DNA from 4 places in the Tardiphaga sp. 285_C5_N1_2 genome. Region 4 is predicted to be linked to each of the others. Evidence: predicted binding sites of a transcription regulator. Region 4 holds the regulator's gene; each other region holds the start of a gene.
The links. Region 4 encodes PhoB, which activates phosphate uptake and scavenging genes when phosphate is short. Its sites were predicted from a motif close to TGTCATNNANCTGTCAT; they were not measured.
Positions count from the first base shown of each region.

Region 1: the regulator PhoB is predicted to act here: its motif matches at 952-968, upstream of phnF (phosphonate metabolism transcriptional regulator PhnF).
Region 2: the regulator PhoB is predicted to act here: its motif matches at 2,140-2,156, upstream of phnC (phosphonate ABC transporter ATP-binding protein).
Region 3: the regulator PhoB is predicted to act here: its motif matches at 2,262-2,278, upstream of AB7951_RS10900 (DUF47 domain-containing protein).

Region 1 is NZ_CP197241.1:1,212,458-1,216,477, reverse strand. It holds gene phnH (phosphonate C-P lyase system protein PhnH) at 1-431, opposite strand, end outside; gene phnG (phosphonate C-P lyase system protein PhnG) at 434-895, opposite strand; gene phnF (phosphonate metabolism transcriptional regulator PhnF) at 1,021-1,755, shown strand; gene AB7951_RS05740 (nuclear transport factor 2 family protein) at 1,756-2,223, opposite strand; gene ybgC (tol-pal system-associated acyl-CoA thioesterase) at 2,305-2,751, opposite strand; gene AB7951_RS05730 (UPF0182 family protein) at 2,917-4,020, opposite strand, start outside.
Region 2 is NZ_CP197241.1:4,798,085-4,802,104, forward strand. It holds gene phnE (phosphonate ABC transporter, permease protein PhnE) at 1-74, opposite strand, end outside; gene phnD (phosphonate ABC transporter substrate-binding protein) at 155-1,093, opposite strand; gene phnC (phosphonate ABC transporter ATP-binding protein) at 1,207-2,016, opposite strand; gene AB7951_RS22725 (chloramphenicol acetyltransferase) at 2,241-2,891, shown strand; gene AB7951_RS22730 (alpha-D-ribose 1-methylphosphonate 5-triphosphate diphosphatase) at 2,888-4,020, shown strand, end outside.
Region 3 is NZ_CP197241.1:2,273,215-2,277,234, forward strand. It holds gene AB7951_RS10885 (ABC transporter substrate-binding protein) at 1-170, shown strand, start outside; gene AB7951_RS10890 (branched-chain amino acid ABC transporter permease) at 237-1,112, shown strand; gene AB7951_RS10895 (branched-chain amino acid ABC transporter permease) at 1,114-2,082, shown strand; gene AB7951_RS10900 (DUF47 domain-containing protein) at 2,281-2,925, shown strand; gene AB7951_RS10905 (inorganic phosphate transporter) at 2,940-3,956, shown strand; gene sugE (quaternary ammonium compound efflux SMR transporter SugE) at 3,963-4,020, opposite strand, start outside.
Region 4 is NZ_CP197241.1:5,475,782-5,479,801, reverse strand. It holds gene phoU (phosphate signaling complex protein PhoU) at 1-610, shown strand, start outside; gene phoB (phosphate regulon transcriptional regulator PhoB) at 703-1,407, shown strand; gene AB7951_RS25945 (GcrA family cell cycle regulator) at 1,510-2,019, opposite strand; gene AB7951_RS25940 (aspartate aminotransferase family protein) at 2,466-3,704, shown strand; gene argF (ornithine carbamoyltransferase) at 3,704-4,020, shown strand, end outside.

The DNA of each region.
Region 1 (4,020 bases), 4.3 Mb from region 4:
CACAATTCATAGGCCGGGCCTTCAGTCAGGCTCGCAACCTGCAGGATGATGGTGGTGGAGCGATCCGGATATTCGCCGGTGCCGAAGGCGAAGTGCTCGAAGGACGGTAGCGCGGCAGCATCAGCCACCACGGCGAAGGCACACACGGCGGGATCGGCGATGACCGGCGCGCTGGTGTGAAACTTGATCCACTTGGCGACATCCATGGTCGCCGCCAGCTTGGCATCGAGCCACACCGGCGTGTCTTGATCAAACAGCGTCAAGGCAATGGCCGCCGCGCCGCGCATCATTGGCGCGGGCACGCCCGAAACAGCCTGAATGCGCTGCACGGTACCCGGACGCGCCATCGCATCCATCACCGAACGGAAGGTCGATTGCGCTGCAAGCACCTTGTCCGCGAAACCGGCCGGCATTTCCGCAACTGTCGTCATGATCAGCCCTCCCCGCGCACGAGCGTGTAGAAATCGACTTTGGTTGCCGCCGTCTCTGCGGCCTTGCGCTTGCTATCGGCGACGACGCGCGCGCGCAGCGGCGTGAGCACCTTGGTCTCGACAGCATCTGAAAATTCACTGGTCTGGATGAGTGCATCGCAGAGCGCGATCAGGTGCGCCTTCGCACCATCCCGGCCCAGCGTGTAGCCGAAGCCAACCTCGCCGCTAGCAAGCCGTACAGCGGCACGCGACACCGTCGCCTCGCCGAGATTGAATGGCGCGCCATCGCCGCCGATCCGGCCGCGCAGCATCACCAGGCCGTTTTCCGGCTGACGCAGTTGTTCATGGGCGGGAACAGCCACTGCATCGAGATATCCGGCGATATCCGCCGTGGCGCAGTGCCCAAGCACCCCCATCGCCTCACGGCGCCGGGCCTGCTGGTGGTTCAGGGAGGATGAAGTCATGTCACCGTCGTTCAACAAGTTGTATGATTTACTAGACAACTTTATAGGCGGAGGCAATGACCGTTTCGTGACAGCGGCACGATTTTTCGCTAATGCGTGGTCGACATCATTCCGGGACCGATTTTGTGACCATTCAGGACAAGCCAACAGGCGTGGCACTTTGGCGGCATGTGGCCGACGGCATCGAGCGCGGCATTGCAGATGGCCGCTATGGTGCTGGCGAAAAGCTGCCCGGCGAGACTGAACTGGCTGACATCTACCGCGTCAATCGCCACACCGTGCGCCGCGCCCTCGCGACCCTGGCCGAACGCGGCATGGTGCGCGCCGAGCGCGGCAGCGGCACCTATGTGGAATCGCCAAAGCTTGCATATCCCCTGCGATCACGCACGCGCTTCTCGGAAATTGCCGGTGCCGGCGGGCGCGAGCCACAAGCGCAATTGATCGGAGCCTGGGACGATGTGGCAACACGCGATCTCGCCAGGCAGCTTGGCCTCAAAGCCGGCGCTCCGCTGATCCGCATTGAAGCCTTGCGGTTGGCGGACAAGACGCCGATCTGCGTCGGCACCAACTGGCTGTCGGCCGAACGCTTTCCCGATTTCGGCAAGGTCTATGAGCGCGTGCGCTCGATGACTAAGGCCCTGGCGCATTACGGCATCAAGGACTATCGCCGCGCCTCGACGAAGGTCACCGCGGGGATCATCGACGCGACCGATGCGACACGGCTTGGTGTCGCACTCGGGCGTCCGATCTTGATTGTCGATTCCATCGATGTGGATGCCGACGGCACGCCGCTCAGCGCTACGCATTCGCGCTTCGTCGCCGAGCGCGTCGAATTCGTGGTCGATAGCGGTTCGCTTTAGTTAGAACGGGTCGGTGCCGAGACCCGGCACATCGGCCGGACGCGGCCCCGGCGCCGGCCACAGGAAACGGCGATCCTTCTCGGCGATGGCCACATCGTTGATGCTCGCCTCGCGGCGGCGCATCAGGCCGGCCTCGTCAAACTCCCATTGCTCATTGCCATAGGAGCGATGCCAGTTGCCGGCGTCGTTATGCCATTCATATTGAAAGCGCACGGCAATGTGATTGCCGTCGAACGCCCACAAATCCTTGATCAGCCGATATTCGTGCTCCTTTGCCCATTTACGGGTGAGGAATTCGACGATCGCCGGGCGCCCCTGAAAGAACTCGCCACGATTGCGCCAGGTCGAGTCCTCGGTATAGGCGAGCGACACTTTCACCGGATCGCGTGAATTCCAGGCGTCCTCGGCCATGCGGGCCTTCTGGGCGGCGGTCTCTCGGGTGAAGGGCGGAAACGGTGGACGCGACATGGGACCCTCGGCTTTGCGATATGCCAGGATTGTAGCCTTGCCGCATGCGGAGTCGATGCCGTTTCACCTATGGGGCGATAACTAAATCTGATCGGCCTTCATGGCAATCCGCAGCGCTTTCGGAATCGGCTTGGCGCGGCCGCCGGACACGAAGGCCACCTTGACCTTGGCCTCAAGCAGCAACTCATCGCCGCGGCGCACTTCCTGCCCGAGCAGGATCGAAGCGCCCCTCACCTCTTGTGGAACCGTGACGACCTCAAGCAGATCGTCCAGGACTGCCGGTTTTAGAAAATCAATTTTCATCGAACGAACAACGAAGGCAAAGCCGGGCGCATCCTCTCGCGCTTCTTTCAGCAGCTCTTGTTGACTCGTTCCGAGCAAACGCAAGTAATTCGTTCTGCCGCGTTCCATGAAACGCAGAAAGTTTGCGTGATAAACAATCTGGCCGGCGTCAGTATCTTCGAAATAAACGCGAACCCGCATATGATGACGACCGTCGCGAATTTCGCCATCAAAAGAGGCTGTCATAGGGAGATTCCTCTTATCACACTTCGAAGAGTAACCGTCTTGCACAGAGGCACCTTCCCCAGCAAGTGCCAATCGCTCTGGGCTTGAACCTTGCTTAGGATGCATCTGGAATCTTGGTTGCGGGGACGCGCATCTCTTTGTCGAATGGCAATCAGCCGGCGTTGGTCAGTGTCCGGCCGATTCCCGGCTCATTTTTTCCAAAAGACCGCGCATCGCGTCGATCTGCGTGCCGAAGCCTGCCCAATCCCCAGACCTCAACAGCTTCATTGCCTCGTTATAGCGATCAAGCGCCTCCTGCGCCCTGTTTTCCGCAGGGCTCGCACGTGGCATTTCCGTTGCGGCACTCAGCGATGTCGGCGACGCGTTAGTTTCGATGAAGAGCGCGGACAAGGCCTCGGCAAGCGTCTCTTTCATGACGACATGCTCGCCGTAGGCGGCGATCACGCGCTTGAGCTCCGGCAAGTGTCCGTGGACCGCGCGCAGGTACAGCGGCGACACGTACAGGATCGAATTCTCGATCGGGATCACCAGAAGGTTTCCGCGGATGACCCGTGAACCCATCTGGTTCCACAACGATATTTGCTGGGAGATCTCCGTGTTCTGATGAATGCGCGCCTCGATCTGGAACGGTCCGTAGACGAGCTTCTCCTTGGGAAATTCGTAGACGATCAATTTTCCATAGTCAGGAGCGTCGCAGCGCGCTGCCAGCCATGCGATCATGTTGTCGCGTCGGCTTGGCACCATCGGGATCATGATAAAGAACTCGGCCTGGGTTTCGCCGGGCAGCCGCATCACAATGTAGTAAGGGACCATCGGCGCGACGCCGTCGCCGGCCGGCTGGCGCGGAAACTGCCAAAGATCCTCCCGGTTATAGAAAACGTCGGCAGATGCCATGTGATAGGTCTGGTAAAGCTGCGCCTGAATCAGGAAGAGGTCCTCGGGATAGCGAATGTGCTTTTGCAGGTCGGACGGCATTGCCGCAAACGGCTTGAATAGCCCCGAAAAGATTCGCTGGTAGGTGGCTACGATCGGGTCCGCCTGGTCCATCAGATAAAAGTCGACACTGCCGTTATAGGCGTCGATGACGGCCTTCACGGAATTGCGGATGTAATTCAGATTGCGGCCGGGCGCAGGCTGCGCAGAGGGGAAATAGTTACTGGTTGTATAGGCGTCCTGGATCCAGAACATCCGCCCCTCGCTGATGACCAGATAGGGATCGTGGTCGAGGCTGAGGAACGGGGCGATCGTGCGTAGCCGTTCCCCGATATT
Region 2 (4,020 bases), 680 kb from region 4:
GCCACCGCCTTGCGGTAGGCATCGTTCAGCGCAGCAAGCTGCGGAGCCGGAAGAATGGAAACGGCGGCGGACATGATGTGCGGGCCTATCTGGGATCAAACACAGAAAAGGAGCCGGACCATTTCTGATCCGGCTCCCTTCAATGGTCGGGCAATCAGGACGCCTTCTTCTTGCGAAGCGCGTCGACGAACTTGATCAGGTCGATGGTAGCGTCCCAATCCTTGGTGGTCGCGGCATGGAAGCCCTTCTTCTGGCCGTCCGACAGGCGATCAAAAGCCGCCTTGTCCTTGGTCGGTGCATCGACGAAGGCCTTGGCGATGGCGACCTTCAGCTCTTCCGGCAGGTCGGAGCTATAGGCATAGGGGCCATTGATGATCGGGGCCGACTTGTGGATGATGCGGAAGTCTTCCTTCTTCATCGCCGAGCCGTCGGCATTCTTCAGCATGCCCTTGGTGAGCATCTGCTGCAGCGTCGAGTCGTTGTCGTTGGTCCACTGGTTGGCGGCGACATCGACGGTGCCCTGCGACAGCGCCAGCAGCGCATTTTCGTGGCTGCCGGTGAACACGACCTTGCTGAAATAGGTGTCGGCATCGGAGATGCCCATCTTGTCCAGCTCGAAGCGCGGCACGTTGTTGCCGGAGGTCGAATTCGGATCGACCAGACCGAGGTTCTTGCCCTTCAGATTATCGACCGACTTGTAGGGGCTCGACGCTTTAACGAAAAACACCGAGTAGTAGCCAGTGGAGCCATCGATATTGATGTCGTTGGCAAAGGCATCGGTCTTGACGCCGGTGAGGCGGGCGCGCGCGAACGAGGCCGAGCCGTAGCTGGCGATGTGGATGTTGCCGGAGCGCTGGCCTTCGATGACGGCTGCGTAGTCATTGGCGATGCGCAAATTGACCTTCACGCCGAGTTCTTTCGACAGATAGGCGACGAAGGGCGCCCAGCGCTCGGTGACGCCCGAGGCGTTTTCTGCCGGGATGATGGCGAAGGTCAGTTCCGGATACTTGGCCTTGTAATCCTGGGCCGAGGCCGAGGTGGCGGCGAAAGCCAGCGCCGCGGCGCTGAGCAGAATGGAGCGACGGTTGATCATGACAGTCCCTGTTTTGATCTGAGGTGAAACGTTTTTTCTTGGTAGAAGGCGCGTCTATCGCGGCGATGCCATCGTTACGATGACGTCACCGCGATAATTTCAACGCACTGCAATCACGCGACGGCAGCAACACCGTATTCGGGAACCCGGACGGGCGCTGGCACATGCGCCGATCCCATTACCTCGTCGGCTTCGAGATCGTAGAGTTCGCGGGCAATATGTTCGGTGAGCGCGGAGGGCGCGCCATCGAACACGACGCGGCCGGCGGACATGCCGATCAGGCGATCGCAATAGGTGCGCGCCAGATCGAGCGAATGCAGGTTGCACATCACGGTGATGCCGAAGTGCTTGTTGATCCGCAGCAGTGCATCCATGACGATGCGGGTGTTGCGCGGATCGAGCGAGGCGATCGGCTCATCCGCGAGAATAATGTCGGGCTGCTGCACCAGTGCACGCGCGATGGCGACACGCTGCTGCTGACCGCCGGAGAGCTGATCGGCGCGTTGCGAAGCATATTGCGCCATGTCGAACTGTTCCAGCGCCGACATCGCCAGCGCACGGTCGTCCTCAGGCCACATCTGGGTCAGCGAGCGCCACTGCGGCATCTCGGCCAGACGGCCCATCAGCACATTGGTCAGCACGTCGAGACGGCCGACGAGATTGAACTGCTGGAAGATCATCGCCGAGCGCGCGCGCCACTTGCGCAGATCGCGGCCCTTGAGTGCGGTAACATCGGTGCCATCAAATACGATACGGCCTTCGGTCGGCTCGCACAGGCGATTGATCATGCGCAGCATGGTCGACTTGCCGGCACCGGAACGGCCGATCACGCCGACGAATGCGCCGGGCTTGATCTCGAACGATGCGTTATCGACGGCTGCCTTGGCGCCGAAACGGCACGTCAGCTTATCCACCACCAGCATGAGGCACTCCAATGACAATAGACATCGCCACCGGTAACGCCCGCGTTTAACAGTGATGTGACATGTGCCCTGCGCATACGGGTTATCGTCGTTGCGGGAAAAGGACGCCCGAATTCATGCTGATGTCACGACACCGTCACGAAACCGACCGAAGAGGTGCCCGCGCGCCAGCGCACACTCTGATATATCACCCACCGATTCCTCTTCCGTCGCACGAGCGTCACATGGCCGGAAAACAACTCTCGCTCACGCCAGCGGTCGATCCCACCGCGAAACTCGTCGATACCGAGCTCGGCGCCTATACCGAAGTCGGCGCGCGCACGATCCTCAATGAAGTGACGATGGGCGACTATTCATATGTCGTGAATGACGGCCAGATCACCTACACGACGATCGGCAAGTTCTGCTCAATCGCGGCGATGATCCGGATCAATCCCGGCAATCACCCGATGCACCGGGCGACACAGGCGCACTTCACCTATCGCGCCAGTGCCTACTTCCCCGGCGAAAGCGACGACGCCGACTTCTTTGCCTGGCGACGCGAACATCATTGCACTATCGGCCACGATGTGTGGCTCGGCCATGGCGCCATCGTGCTGCCCGGCCGCAATATCGGCACCGGCGCGGTGATCGCCGCCGGGGCCATCGTGACCAAGGACGTCGCCCCCTATACGATCGTCGCCGGCAATCCGGCGCGGCCGGTGCGGCGACGATTTTCGGAAGCCGTGGAAGACGGGCTGATGGACCTCGCCTGGTGGAACTGGGACCACGAGATGCTACGACAGGCGCTACCGGATTTCCGCAAGCTCCCGGTCGAGGATTTCCTGAGCAAGTATAAAGGCGTCAAGGCGCCCAGGCAGATGGCAGTGACATGACTGGACTTTTCATCGACGGCGGACGCACTTTGCTCGGCCAGGACATCGCCGAGACTTCGCTGCAGATTGGGGATGGCGTGATTGCGGACATCGGATCGGATGCGCCCCATGGCGCGCTCGGCCTCGATGCCTCCGATCTGCTGGTGCTGCCGGGAATCGTCGACCTGCATGGCGACGCCTTCGAGCGGCAGTTGATGCCGCGCCCCGGCGTCGACTTCCCGGTCGATGTCGCCTTGATCGACAGCGACCGGCAGGCCATCGCCAATGGCATCACCACAGTGTTTCACGGCACCACGTGGTCCTGGGAGCCGGGCCTGCGCGGCGCGGAGAACGCCCGCAAGCTGCTGGATGCCATCGAGACGCTGCGGCCGAAGCTCGCCTCCGACACGCGCTTCCATCTGCGGCAGGAGACGTTCAATCTCGACGCCGAAGATGAGATCGTCGGCTGGCTGCAGGCCGGCCGCATCGATCTGCTCGCCTTCAACGATCATATGGACATCGCCGGCATCTCAAAGCCGGCAAAGCGCGCGCGGATGGTCGAACGTACCGGGCTCAGCAGCGATGCCTTCGACCAGCTGGTCGATCGCGTGCTGTCGCGCGCCGATGAGGTGCCTGCCTCGATTGCCCGCCTCGCCAAAGCGGCGAGCGCTGCCGGCGTGCCGACGCTCTCGCATGATGACGCAACGCCTGCGATGCGCGATGACTTCCGCAGGCTCGGCGTCAATATCGCCGAATTCCCGATCAACGTGGAAACCGCACAAGCCGCCGCCGATGCTGGCGACTTCATCGTGTTCGGCGCGCCCAATGTGGTGCGCGGCGGCAGCCATACCGGCTGGACCAAGGCGTCCGACATGATCGCCAAGGGCCTCTGCTCGGTGCTGGCGTCGGACTATTACTATCCCGCGCAATTGCTGGCCGCGTTCCGGCTGCTCCATGATGGCATTCTGTCGCTGCCGCAGGCCTGGGCATTGATCTCGTCCGCACCAGCGAAAGCTGCCGGTCTCACCGACCGTGGCGAGATCGCGGATGGACGCCGCGCTGATTTGCTGCTTGTCGATGACAGCATCGCAATGCGTCCGCGCATCATCGCCGTGATCGCGCAGGGCAACCTCGTGCATCTGACCGATGC
Region 3 (4,020 bases), 3.2 Mb from region 4:
GCAAGATCGAAGCCAATGGCCGCAAGATTCACCCGGGCTATCTGTTCGAAGTGAAGAAGCCGTCGGAATCGAAGGCGCCGTGGGATTTCTACAAGCTTGCCGGTACAGTGCCAGCCGATCAGGCCTTTACACCGATCGAGAAGAGCACCTGTGCGCTGCTGAAGAAATAAGATCGTTGGCCCGGCGGCGCCGCGCTGCCGGGCCAAGACTTTCCTGCGATAAGAGTTGAGAACAACATGTCGATCAATCTACAGGCCCTGTCTGCGCAATTGCTGGTCGGACTCATCAACGGCTCGTTCTATGCGCTGTTAAGTCTCGGCCTCGCCGTGATCTTCGGCATGCTGAACATCATTAATTTCGCCCATGGCGCCGTCTATATGATGGGCGCGTTTGCGGCATACTTCCTGCTCAATCTGGCTGGCATCGGCTACTGGCCGGCGCTGATCCTGGCGCCGCTGGCGGTCGGCCTGTTCGGCATGGTGATGGAACGCACCATGCTGAAATGGATCGCCAATCTCGACCATCTCTATGGCCTGTTGCTGACATTCGGTCTGGCGCTGATCATCCAGGGCGTGTTCCAGAATTATTTCGGCTCGTCGGGTCTGCCTTACGCGATCCCGGATGCGCTCAAGGGCGGCATGAATCTCGGCTTCATGTTCCTGCCAATCTATCGCGGCTGGGTCGTTATCTTCTCGCTGGTGGTCTGTATCGCGACCTGGTTCCTGATCGAGCGTACGCGGCTCGGCGCCTATCTGCGCGCCGCGACGGAAAACCCCACGCTGGTCCGCGCCTTCGGCATCAACGTGCCGCTGATGATCACGCTGACCTACGGGCTCGGCGTCGGTCTGGCGGCACTCGCGGGCGTGCTGTCGGCGCCGATCAACCAGGTTCGCCCGCTGATGGGTGCGGACCTGATCATCGTCGTGTTCGCGGTCGTCGTGATCGGCGGCATGGGCTCGATCATGGGCTCCATCATCACCGGTTTCGCCCTCGGCATCATCGAGGGTCTGACCAAGTATTTTTACCCCGAGGCCTCCAACACTGTCGTCTTCGTGCTGATGGTGCTGGTGCTCCTTGTGAAACCTTCCGGACTGACGGGACGGGCTGCCTGATATGACAACGATCACTGAAAACGCCATTCCGTCACCCCGCCGCACCGTCAAAGACGAGATGGTCGCCTTTGCGATCATGACCGCGCTGTTGCTGGTCGTGCCGCTCACTGGCGTCTATCCGTTCTTCGTGATGCAGGCGCTCTGCTTCGCGCTACTCGCCTGTGCCTTCAACCTTTTGATCGGCTATGGCGGTCTGCTGTCCTTCGGCCACGCGATGTTCCTGGGCACCGCCGGCTACTGCACGGCGCATGCGCTGAAAGTGTGGGGCCTGACGCCCGAACTCGGCATCGTCGTCGGTGTCGTCGCGGCCGCTGCGCTCAGCGTCGTCACCGGCCTGATCGCCATTCGTCGTCAGGGCATCTACTTCGCCATGATCACGCTGGCGCTGTCGCAGCTCCTGTACTTCGTTTATCTGCAGACGCCGTTCACCCACGGTGAAGACGGTATCCAGGGCATTCCGCAGGGCACGCTGTTCGGCCTGTTCAATCTCTCGAAGCCGATCACGCTGTATTACGTGATCCTCGCCGGCTTCACGCTGGGCTTCCTGATCATCTACCGCGCCATCAACTCGCCGTTCGGCGAGGTGCTCAAGGCGATCCGTGAGAACGAGCCGCGTGCGGTGTCGCTCGGCTACAAGACCGACCAGTACAAGCTCTTGGCCTATATCCTGTCCGGCACGCTGGCCGGTTTCGCCGGCGCGCTGAAGGTGTTTGTGGCGCAGAACGCTTCGCTCACCGACGTGCACTGGAGCATGTCCGGTGAAATCGTGCTGATCACCCTGGTCGGCGGCCTCGGTACGCTGTTCGGTCCCGTGGTCGGCGCCTTCGTGATCATCGCCATGCAGCAATACCTCGCCGGCTTCGGCCAGTGGGTAACGGTGATCCAGGGCGTGATCTTTGTGGTCTGCGTGCTGACCTTCCGCCGCGGCGTCATCGGCGAAATCGCGCATTACTTCAAGCGGTCGCTCTAAATCCAGGCACTGCCTCAGGAAAAGCAGGCTGTCATAAAGCGGTGGATGATCGGGCCTAAAAGGTGCGCGATTGCCCGTCTTGGCCGGAAATGCTTTATGACATCCGTGTGACACAGGGCCGCCGGCGGTGGCCCCGCGGGACCATGTCCGCCATCTGGCGGTCCGGTCGCTGCGTTTTCCTGACAGTTGGATGAGATGATGCTGCGTTGGTTCCGGTCCTTTCTGCCCCGGGAGGAAAGGTTTTTCGACCTGTTCGCCCGCCATTCAGTGACCGTGGTCGAGGGCTCCAAGGCGCTTGCGGGGATGCTGGAAGGCGGCGACGAGACGCCGGTCTACTGTCAGCGCGTCAACCAGTTCGAGAACGACGCCGACGCCATCACCCGCGAGGTGCTGACCGCCGTTCGCCGCACTTTCATCACGCCGTTCGATCGCGTCGACATCAAGAACCTCATCACGGCGATGGATGATTCCATCGACCAGATGCAGCAGACGGCGAAAGCGGTGATGCTGTTCGAGGTACGCCAGTTCGAGCCGCCGATGCGCGAAATCGGCACGCTGCTGGTGGAATGCGCCAACCTTGTCGGTCGCGCCGTGCCGCTGATGAGCGCCATCGGCGATAATGTCGGCCTGCTCACGGCGATCACCGAGGAAGTCGGCAAGCTCGAAGGCCGCGTCGACGATCTGCACGACATCGGGCTCAAGGAGCTCTTTCTCAAGCATCGTGACGCCAACACCATGGATTTCGTGGTCGGCGCCGAGATCTACAAGCACCTTGAAAAGGTGGCCGACCGCTTCGACGACGTCGCGAACGAGATCAACAGCATCGTCATCGAACAAGTATAAGGCAGGGCCATCAGGTGGACGCCACGCTCGCCTTTCCGGTGCTGATCGGCCTCATCGCCATCGCATTGCTGTTCGACTTTCTCAACGGCTTGCATGACGCTGCCAATTCGATCGCGACGATCGTCTCGACGCGCGTGCTGCGGCCGCAATATGCCGTGCTGTGGGCGGCATTCTTCAACTTCATCGCCTTCCTGGTATTCGGTCTGCATGTCGCCAACACCATCGGCACCGGGATCATCGAGCCCAGCGTCATCGATCCCGCGGTGATCTTTGCGGCCCTGATGGGCGCCATCGTCTGGAACGTGATCACCTGGGGCCTCGGCATTCCCTCAAGCTCGTCGCATGCGTTGATCGGTGGCTTGCTCGGGGCAGGTGTCGCCAAGGCAGGACTCTCGGCAGCCTTGTGGACCGGGCTGTCCAAGGCGCTGCTGGCCATTGTGCTGTCGCCGCTGGTGGGCTTCCTGCTGGCGCTGGTGCTGGTGGCCATCGTGTCATGGGCCTCGGTGCGCTCGACGCCCTTCGCCGTGGACCGCGCCTTCCGCATCCTGCAATTCGTCTCGGCTTCGCTGTATTCGCTCGGCCATGGCGGCAATGATGCGCAGAAGACCATGGGCATCATCGCTGTGCTGCTGTACTCGCAGGGCCATCTCGGGACGGAGTTTTCCGTGCCGTTCTGGGTCGTGCTGTCATGTCAGGCGGCGATGGCGCTGGGCACGCTGATGGGCGGCTGGCGCATTGTCCGCACCATGGGCCTGCGCATCACCAAGCTCACGCCGATGCAGGGCTTCTGCGCCGAGACCGGCGGTGCCGCGACGCTATTTGCGGCGACGTTCCTCGGCGTTCCCGTCTCGACCACGCACACCATCACCGGCGCGATCGTCGGTGTCGGCGCGGCACGTCGTGTGTCAGCGGTGCGCTGGAACGTGGCGAGTTCGATCGTCTATGCCTGGGTGATCACGATCCCGGCCGCGGCGATCGTTGCCGCCGCGACCTGGTGGATCGTGAAGCTGCTGCATCTGAGCTTTATCTGACGCAGGTCATGACACCAGCTTCAGCCCGGCAATGCCTGCCACGATCAGCCCGATACAGGTGATC
Region 4 (4,020 bases):
CGTCGATGCGCTGATCCGCCGGGACGTCGCGCTCGGTGCGCGCGTTGTCGCCACCGACTCCGAGATCGACCAGTTGCAGCGCACGATCGAGGAGCGCGCCGTGCTGACCATCGCCAAGCGCCAGCCGATGGCTGTCGATTTGCGCGAGATCGTCGGCGCGCTGCGCGTCGCCACCGATCTGGAACGCATCGGCGATCTCTCCAAGAATATCGGCAAGCGCGTCAATGCACTCGACAGCGACTTCCATCCGCTGAAGCTGATCCGCGGCCTCGAACACATGACCGACCTCGTGACCACCCAGGTCAAGGCCGTGCTCGACGCCTATGCCGCACATGATCTGCCCGCCGCGATGACGGTGTGGAAGGGCGACGAGGAAATCGACGCGATCTGCACCTCGCTATTCCGCGAACTCCTGACCTATATGATGGAAGACCCGCGTAACATTTCGTTCTGTATCCACCTGATGTTCTGCGCCAAGAACATCGAGCGGATCGGTGACCATGCCACCAATATTGCGGAAACCGTGTTCTACATGATCGAGGGCCAGCAGATCCTCGACAAGCGCCCGAAGGGCGACATGACCACATTCGCGAATACGCCGACGGTCTGAAGCATGATCCGGAAAAGTGGAAGCCAGTCTTCCGCAAGGATCATGATTTAAAGACTTGTCGGACGTCACTGAGGGTATTGATCAAGATGGCTGTGAATGCACGCATTCTGGTTGTGGAAGATGAAGAGGCACTAACGACGCTGCTTCGCTACAACCTCGACGCCGAAGGCTATGATGTTGAAACCGTCGCTCGCGGCGACGATGCCGATACCCGCTTGAAGGAGCGGGTGCCGGATCTCGTGGTGCTCGACTGGATGCTGCCGGGCCTGTCCGGCATCGAACTGTGCCGCCGCCTGCGCGCACGGCCCGAAACCAAGGCATTGCCGATCATCATGCTGACGGCGCGCGGCGAAGAGAGCGAGCGCGTTCGCGGTCTCGCCACCGGTGCCGACGATTACATCGTCAAGCCGTTCTCCGTGCCGGAGCTCCTGGCCCGCGTGAAGGGCCTGCTCCGTCGTGCAGCTCCCGAGCGTCTCGCCACCGTCCTGGCGTTTGGCGACATCGAACTCGACCGCGACAAGCGCCGCGTCGTGCGCTCAAGCCGTCCGATCGATCTCGGTCCGACCGAATATCGCCTGCTGGAGTTCTTCCTGGAACATCCGGGCCGCGTGTTCAGCCGCGAACAGTTGCTCGACAGCGTCTGGGGCCGCGACATCTATATCGACGAGCGCACCGTCGACGTGCATATCGGCCGCCTGCGCAAGCTGCTCAACCCCGCCGGTGAGCCCGATCCGATCCGCACCGTGCGCGGCGCCGGCTACGCGCTGGATGACCGCTTCGACAAGGCGGCGGAGTAGGTATCTTCCTTCTCCCCGCAAGCGGGGCGAGGTTAGAAGCCCCAAACAAAAAATGCCCGGCTCATCACCGGGCATTTTCATTTGGTTTAGATATCTTCCAGCTCAGCGCGTCGGCTTCGGCACCGCGCGGCGGCGGTCACTGGCCGGCTGATAGGCGATGCGCGAGTGATGCGCGCAATAGGGGGCACCGGCCAGGGCCTTGCCGCCGCAGAAGTAGAAGTCTGCGCTCGACGGATCGCCGATCGGCCAATGGCAGGTGGCTTCGTTGAGTTCGACCAGCGACAGGCGCTGGCTGATCGGCACGATGTTGTCATAGGCGATCGGGTCGGGCTCGGCCTCGATCTCGTAATTATGGGCCAGCGCGGTATTGCCGCGTGCCATCGGGCGGGCGACGCGTACCATCTGCTGCGCCGGGCGCGCCTTGCGCTGCCGCGGAGCTGCCGAGGAGGGGCTCTTGGCACGGCCGGACAGGCCAAGGCGGTGAACCTTGCCGATCACGGCGTTGCGGGTCACGTTACCGAGTTCCGCAGCGATCTGGCTGGCGGAAAGGCCGCCTTCCCAGAGTTTCTTCAACTGTTCGACGCGATCGTCGGTCCATGTCATTACCGTCATCGCCGTTTTCCCTTCGTGAGCGCCGGCCTGACCGGGCAGCGCTGCGAGTTGAGACTTCAAAAATCCCTGCGGTCAGAATCCTTTAGCGCTCACCGGGCGCGAATTTCGCGTCCGGCTGTTACGCCGCACTGGATGTGTCAAAAGGATCTACCGCCGCACGAGATGTCGTATCCGACGAGGCAAAAGCTACAATATGCCGTGACTCGCGCGCAAGAGTCGGGCATGCCGCGTCCACATGCTTCTGCAAATAAAGCTGCAAAATCGGCTTTTTCTGCGACTCCGTGTGACTCGAAAGCCGCAGTGCGCGGTTGACAGTCTTCACAGCACACATAGAATAATGCCCACGTGCCGCCCGAGAAGGGCGGCACGTTTCGTTTCTAGGGTCCGTTGTTCGATTTCGCACAGTTGTCATCGACGCGGCCGCAGTCTTTTCGATCGGATCGGTTATGACCAGCAACGCAACGTCTTCGCCCCTCTCTCAGGCTCACTTGCTGCCTGTTTTCGCGCGTGCGGATGTCGCTTTCGAGCGCGGTGAAGGCGCGTGGCTGATTGGAACCGATGGCGAGCGCTATCTCGATTTCACCAGCGGCGTTGCCGTGAACGCACTTGGCCATGCGCACCCACATATGGTCGCCGCGTTGCAGGAGCAGGCCACCAAGCTCTGGCACATGTCGAACCTGTTCAAGAGCCCGGACGGCGAGCGCCTCGCCGCGCGGCTGTGCGAACAAAGCTTTGCCGACTTCGTGTTCTTCGCCAATTCGGGTGCGGAAGCGATGGAATGCGCGATCAAGGTGACCCGCCACTATCATTTCTCCAAGGGCCATCCCGAGCGCACCCGCATCATCACCTTTGAAGGCGCGTTCCATGGCCGGACCCTCGGCACGCTCGCCGCGACCGGCGCCGCCAAATATCTCGAAGGCTACGGCACGCCGCTCGACGGCTTCGACCAGTTGCCGCTCGGCGATATCGAAGCCGTGAAGAAGGCGATCGGCCCGAACACCGCCGGCATTCTCATCGAGCCGCTGCAGGGTGAGGGCGGCGTGCGTGCGCCGAGCAACGCGTTCTTCGGCGCGCTGCGCGAACTCTGCGACAAGAACGGCATTCTGCTGATCTTCGACGAAGTGCAGACCGGCATGGGCCGCACCGGCGAGTTGTTCGCCTATCAGCGCATCGGCGTGACGCCTGATGTGATGTCGCTCGCCAAGGCGCTCGGCGGCGGCTTCCCGATCGGCGCGTGCCTCGTCACGGCGGAAGCGGCTGAAGGCATGGCGCCCGGCTCCCACGGCTCGACCTTCGGCGGCAATCCGCTGGCGGTGGCCGCGGCGAATTCCGTGCTCGATATCATGCTGAAGCCCGGCTTCTTCGACCACGTGAAGAAGATGTCGCTGCTGCTGAAACAGAAACTCGCAGGCGTGGTCGACGGCCACCCTGACGTGCTCAGCGAAGTGCGCGGCGAAGGTCTTCTCATCGGCCTCAAGGCTGTCGTGCCGGCTGGTGATCTCGTGGCCGCATTGCGTGACGCGAAGCTGCTGACCGTCGGCGCCGGCGACAATGTCGTGCGCTTCCTGCCGCCGCTGATCGTCAGCGAGTCCGAGATCGAGCAGGCCGTGCAGCGGCTGGAACAGGCTTGCGTGGCCCTCAGCTCATCCGCCAAGGCATCTGCAAAGACGCAGGGAGCCGCGTGATGAGCAAGTCACCGCGGCACTTTCTTGATCTCACGGCCGTGCCGGCCAGTGAGTTGCGCAATATCATGAACGCGGCTGCCGCCATGAAGGCGAAGCTGAAAGGGCGGGATGGCTCGAATGCCGAGCCCGATCGTCCGCTCAAGAACAAGACGCTGGCGATGATCTTCGAAAAGCCCTCGACGCGCACCCGCGTGTCGTTCGAGGTCGGCATGCGCCAGCTCGGCGGCGAAGTCGTCATGCTCACCGGCGCCGAAATGCAGCTCGGTCGCGGCGAGACCATTGCCGACACCGCGCGCGTGCTGTCGCGCTTCGTCGA